Linked DNA regions of Saccharicrinis fermentans DSM 9555 = JCM 21142. The protein of the gene in region 2 binds, or shares a complex with, the protein of the main gene of each other region. Links are inferred from orthologs where the notes say so. Each region holds a gene or a part of one and is shown on either strand. Other genes may lie near its edges. The genes, in order: CYTFE_RS0115525 and CYTFE_RS0103540.

What was found.
Region 1: the proteins of CYTFE_RS0103540 (region 2) and CYTFE_RS0115525 are in contact, whole or in part, in a solved structure (PDB 8RP0), measured with the Escherichia coli proteins. The link is inferred for Saccharicrinis fermentans DSM 9555 = JCM 21142 from one-to-one orthologs.

The regions. Positions count from the first base shown.
Region 1 is NZ_KI912107.1:3,810,755-3,813,899, reverse strand. What follows is about bases 182-2,994. They hold CYTFE_RS0115525 (anthranilate synthase component II), read left to right. Parts: upstream 182-1,208; coding sequence 1,209-1,781; downstream 1,782-2,994. Other genes in these bases: trpC (indole-3-glycerol phosphate synthase TrpC), read left to right, coding at 2,884-2,994; trpD (anthranilate phosphoribosyltransferase), read left to right, coding at 1,819-2,817; CYTFE_RS0115530 (anthranilate synthase component I family protein), read left to right, coding at 182-1,182. Also shown: more of CYTFE_RS0115530, read left to right, coding at 1-181; more of trpC, read left to right, coding at 2,995-3,145. UniProt on the Escherichia coli protein: Part of a heterodimeric complex that catalyzes the two-step biosynthesis of 4-amino-4-deoxychorismate (ADC), a precursor of p-aminobenzoate (PABA) and tetrahydrofolate.
Region 2 is NZ_KI912107.1:826,820-830,006, reverse strand. The notes cover bases 133-2,987. They hold CYTFE_RS0103540 (anthranilate synthase component I family protein), read right to left. Parts: upstream 2,293-2,987; coding sequence 973-2,292; downstream 133-972. Other genes in these bases: CYTFE_RS0103535 (peroxiredoxin), read right to left, coding at 2,392-2,987; tilS (tRNA lysidine(34) synthetase TilS), read right to left, coding at 133-980. Also shown: more of tilS, read right to left, coding at 1-132; more of CYTFE_RS0103535, read right to left, coding at 2,988-3,027. UniProt on the Escherichia coli protein: Part of a heterodimeric complex that catalyzes the two-step biosynthesis of 4-amino-4-deoxychorismate (ADC), a precursor of p-aminobenzoate (PABA) and tetrahydrofolate.

The DNA.
Region 1 (3,145 bases), 3.0 Mb from region 2 along the record:
ATCGAAAAAGGGGAAAGCCCTGCCATAAAGGATGTGCCTGCTCAATTGGATTCCTTTTTAAAGTTGTTTAATGTGGAGTTGCCCACCAATGCCCCTAAAGTAAATGGTTTATTTGGTTATTCATCCTATGATGCCGTGCAGCACTTTGAATCGATTCAGTTGAAAAATAAGGTAGATGAAGCATATGAGATACCGGAGATCAGGTATAATTATTATAAATATGTTTTGGCGTTTAACCATTTTTCAAACCAAATAAAGCTGATAGAAAATTTGCCTGAGGGTCAGGAAAGTGAGCTGGACGAAATTATGGAACTGTTGCATAATCGTACGGTGCCCAACTTTAGTTTTCATCCGGATGGGGAAGAAGTGTCTAATGTAAGTGATCATGATTATATAGAGATGGTGAAAAAGGGGAAAGAACATTGTTTTAGAGGAGACGTGTTTCAGATCGTACTTTCGCGGCAGTTTAAACGTAAGTATACCGGAGATGAGTTTAATGTTTATAGGGCTTTGCGTAATATTAATCCCTCTCCGTATTTATATTATTTTGATTATGGAAGTTATAAAATACTAGGTTCTTCACCTGAGGCTCAGTTGGTGATTCGTAAGGGTGAGGCGACGATTAATCCTATTGCCGGTACTTTTAAGCGTACAGGGAACGACATTAAGGATAAGGAGCTGGCTGAGCAGTTGAGCAACGACCCCAAAGAGAATGCTGAACATGTGATGTTGGTTGATTTGGCCCGTAATGATCTAAGTCGAAATTGTGAAAAAGTAAAGGTAAAGACTTACAAAGAAGTACAATATTATTCTCACGTTCTTCATCTTGTATCTGATGTGAGGGGGCAGCTCAAGAAGAGTTCCAATACTTGTAGGGTGATGGCTGATACTTTTCCTGCAGGAACACTTTCGGGAGCACCCAAGTATAAGGCTATGGAGCTGATTGATAAATACGAAAACCAAAACCGTGGATATTATGGCGGTTGTATTGGTATGTTAGGTTTTGATGGTTCTTTTAATCAGGCCATTATGATTCGCTCTTTCCTTTGTAAAAATAATACTCTGTATTATCAGGCTGGTGCGGGTGTGGTTTCGGCATCGGTTCCGGAAAGTGAGTTGGCAGAGGTGAATAATAAATTGGGGGCACTGAAAAAAGCAGTGGAGTTAGCTGCTGCGTTTTGATTTTTAATTGTTTTGAATATACAGACATGGAAAAAATATTAGTTTTTGATAATTATGATTCATTCACCTATAATCTGGTCCACTATATAGAGGAGATTGTGGGTTATAAGATAGATGTGGTACGAAACGACCAGATTTTATTGGATGAAATTGAAAAGTATGATAAAATATTGTTGTCTCCTGGTCCCGGTATTCCCAGTGATGCAGGTATTTTAATTCCCTTGATAAAAAAATATGGAGCCACAAAAAGTATCTTAGGGGTATGTCTGGGGCATCAGGCTATTGCAGAGGCCTTTGGAGGCTCTATCTCTAACTTGTCAACGGTATATCATGGTGTGGCCACGCCCGTATCTGTCATTGCAGAAGATGAGGTTCTTTTTAAGGATGTGCCCAATGAAATTAATGTGGGAAGATACCATTCATGGGTGGTGAACGAGGAGGATTTGCCAAGCTGTTTTACGGTCACTTCGCGTGATGAGGAAGGTAAAATAATGGGCTTGCATCACAACGAATACGATGTGAGAGGGGTGCAGTTTCATCCGGAATCCATACTTACTCAGCATGGAAAAAGAATGATCGAAAATTGGTTGAAGTCTTAATGAATCTATTGTCTAAAACCTTGTAGTTTGTAAAATTATGATTAAAGATATTCTAAAAAAACTCTTTGAATATAAAAAGTTGAGCCGTTCTGAGGCCAAAGAGATATTAATAGATATAGCCGCTGATAAATATAATGGATCTCATGTGGTTGCATTTCTTTCGGTTTATATGATGCGCCCCATAAGTGTAGAAGAATTAAGTGGCTTCCGGGATGCTTTATTGGAGCTTTGTTGTAAGGTGGATCTCTCAGATTTTGAGGCCATTGACATTGTGGGGACGGGCGGAGATGGAAAAAATACTTTTAATATCTCCACCTTATCTTCGTTTGTAGTGGCGGGTGCTGGATATAAAGTAACCAAACATGGTAATTATGGTGTTTCGTCGGCCAGTGGTTCGTCCAATGTGATGGAATATCTTGGGTATAAGTTTAGTAATGAGGAAGATGTTTTAAAAAGACAAACGGATAAAGCTGGAATTTGCTTTTTGCATGCACCTTTGTTTCACCCTGCCATGAAAGCGGTGGCTCCTTATCGCAAGGAGCTCGGTTTAAAAACTTTTTTTAATATGCTTGGCCCATTGGTAAATCCATCTTTCCCTAATAGCCAGTTACTGGGTGTGTATAGTTTAGAGTTGGCTCGTTTGTATCAATATCTGTTTCAGGATACCAATAAAAATTATACCATCATTCATAGTCTGGACGGTTATGATGAGATCTCGCTTACCGGAGATTTTAAGTCGATCACCAATGAGGGTGAACAATTGATTGCTCCGGAATATTTAGGTTTTAAACGGATTTGTCAGGAAGATATTTTTGGGGGAGATACGGTTCCTCAAGCAGCCCAAATATTTACAAATATATTAGATGGTAAGGGTACGGATGCGCAAAATTCGACTATTTTTGCCAATGCCGCTATGGCCATTAGTTGTATGGATAAGTCCAAATCAGTGGAGGATGCCATTGCTTTGGCTAAGGATTCTTTGCTCTCGGGAAGAGCCAAACAAACGCTAAAATCATTAGTCGCGTTAAGTGAATGATAGCGCATATTATTTTTAATGCAAGTTATCTGATGTGCAGATACTCAAATTCCGACACCATAAAAGATGAATATTTTAGATAAAATAGTTGCTCAAAAAAGAATTGAAGTGCTTCGTCAACAGGAATATACCACTGTAGAAAAACTGAAAGGTTATGATTACTTTCGGTCGGAAGTGCCTTCGTTGAAAGCTTTTTTACAGGATGAAAACCACAATGGTATTATATCCGAATATAAGAGAATGTCACCGTCCAAAGGCGTTATTAATAGTATGTCGACTGTTGAGGAGGTCGTGCCTATGTATGAGAGAGCTGGTGTAAGTGGTATCT
Region 2 (3,187 bases):
TGATCTACCTCAATATAAAAAATATCGTCCTGTTGTTTTTCGGCATGGGGCAAAAGAATAATATTAAAACGATCCTTTATGAGCCTATATGAAGGGGCATAAAACTGCTTGCCCGAGACTTGGTTTTCAATGCATTCTACCAGCTCCTGAATAACAGAACCATTAAAACCATAGGGTTGTAATATTTCAAATAACACCAAGTGTTTATCGACAAAACGATCAACATGCTGTAAAGATATGAGTAGCTGACCATCCTGTTCAACCACCACTTCCTTTGTCAGTTCTTTCACTGAATCCTGAAAAAAACGACTGACCTGCTCCATATGCTTCATATTGCTTTGCATGGTATCCATAAAAGATGGATTTAGCTCCCGAAACAAGGGAAGTATCTGATGTCTCACTTTATTACGTAAATAAACAGACTCCAGATTAGAAGAATCTGTACGGTAATTCAATTTATGAACAGCACAATAATCCTCTATTTCACCACGAGAAAACGCTAACAAGGGACGAATAAGCCGACCTCGAAGCGGCTTCATGCCCACCAGTCCCTTAATACCCGTTCCCCTAGCTAAGTTTAAAAAAAAGGTTTCAATACTATCATCCTTATGGTGCCCTGTAGCGATCCAATCAAGACGCTCGGTCTTCAACAAGTCATGAAACCATGCATAACGAAGATCCCTAGCTGCCATTTCAATGGAGATTCCTTTTTCAGTAGCAAACTCAGTCGTATCAAATGATCTTTGATAGAGGGTCACACCAAGAGAGGCACACAAATCCACCACGTATTGCTCATCTCCATCAGATTCATCTCCACGCAAATTAAAATTACAATGCGCTGCACAAATAGCTACTTTTGCTGTATGTAAAAGGTGCAATAATGCAACAGAATCGGCACCTCCACTTAAAGCCACCAAGATCTTTTGTCCAGAGATATAAACACAATAATCATGTAAATACTGTAAAAATCGCTCATTCATAAGCTCCTTGTTTATCCTGGTTAAATAATTGAAAAATAGCTTTTGCTTTTAACAAGCACTCCTCATACTCTTTTTGGGGTACACTCTTTTGGGTGATAGCACTTCCCACCATAAAAGATACATATTGGTGAGCCGCATTATATAACAAAGTACGAATGACCACATTAAAATCAAAATCTCCATCCGGACTAAAATAACCTATTGCACCAGCATACACCCCTCTTTTACTCTCCTCATATTTCTCAATCAGCTCCATCGCTCTCACTTTAGGAGCACCAGTCATGGAACCGGCAGGGAACAAGGAGCGTATTGCATCAATTCCTCCTTTATTTTGATGAAGCGTTGCTGTAACGGTAGATATCATTTGAAACACCTGTGGAAAAGCATATACACCACAAAGTTCTTCCACTCCCACAGAGCCCTGCTCCGCAATATGCGACAAATCATTCCGTACCAAGTCAACAATCATTATGTTCTCGGAACGTTCTTTGGCATTCATAAACAATGCCCTTTTCAGACTGGTATCTTCACGCTTATCTTTACCCCTTTGGGCAGTTCCTTTAATGGGTTGACTGATAATTTTACCACCTTCTTTCTTGACAAACCGTTCTGGTGAAGCACAAAGAATATAATGATCCTCCGCCTTAAAAAAACCAGAAAAAGGAGTAGGAGATATTTCTACCAAACTATTATAGGTTGTAAAAGGATCCAAGACCACCTTTTCAGCATAAAACTCTATGCAGTAATTGAGTTCATAAACATCACCCCTATGAATATGATCTAAAATAGCTTCCACAGATCTACAATATTTGTCCTTATCAACCCTTGCTTTAAAACGGAGTGCAGTCTTTTCTTGAAAACCTTTGTTTTGACAATAAATAGTCGACATCATTTCCCGAACATCCTCTTTCGTGTTTACTCCCTCTAAATAACCAATAACCCAACGATTCTCCCGCTGCAAAATAATGAAACGCGGTTGGTAAAAACACGCTTTGTCAAAATTTAATCCATCCCTATTTACAGAACACAAATTCTCCAAGTCGTTTTTTAAATCATAACTCCAATAACCACAAAGCCAATCCCGGATATCTTCATTTAGTTTTTGAACAACATCAAAACCACCTCTTACTACATTTATATGATCCAGTCCCGCCAGAAAATCTATTGAATGATAATGAACTCCAGATCTCTTTGGTAGATAGTGGTCACAACTATCATAGACAGCACCATATTTAAATCTTCTGCAATATTGAACCACTTGATGTTTAAAATCCTTGGGATTATCAACATCAAAAGAAATATACTTTCGCATGGCGCAAATTTAGTTCAAAATGGAATAACAAAACACCGGAAAGCAAAAAAAAAGCATCTACAAATACATGCAGATGCTTTCATTTTATTTTCAGAAAAACTATCCTCGCTTACCTAGATACTCTGAGATACCCTCTTGCGAAGCTACCAATCCTTCGTCTCCTGCATGCCAATTAGCAGGACAAACCTCTCCATTTTCTTCGAAGAACTGCAAAGCATCAATCATTCTTAGGGTTTCATCAACACTACGTCCAAGTGGCATATCATTCACAACTTGATGACGCACAACACCCTCCTTATCAATCAAAAACAATCCCCTATATGCCATTGGAGTACCTTCAAAAACCATTTGTCCTTCTTCGTTATAATCATACTCTCCGGCCAATACGTCATAATTTTCAGAAATGGTCATTGCATTATCAGCAACCAATGGGAATTTAACACCCTTGATTCCACCTTCTTTTTTATCTGTTTGCAACCATTTCCAATGCGAAAAAGCCGAGTCTACAGAAACCCCAATTACCTGAACATTTCTTTTTTCAAACTCTTCAATCTTGTCCTGAAAAGCAATAATCTCGGTTGGACAAACAAATGTAAAATCAGCGGGATAAAAGAACAACACCACGTTCTTTTTACCTACAAATTGATCAAGAGAATAATTCTCAACCATTTCACTGCCATTAATAACTGCTTCTGCTTTAAAAGCGGGTGCTTTTTTTCCTACTAAAACTGCCATAATTTTTTTATTTGTTTATTTGATTCTGAAATATGATACAATTACACGTGAAACAAAAGATAATAAATTTTGTTCTTCACAAAGCGCAAAAAATCGATTAACAGGTTCATAAAATTATTCCCAAAGAATAGATACCCACTTCAAAATCTATTTAACCTAC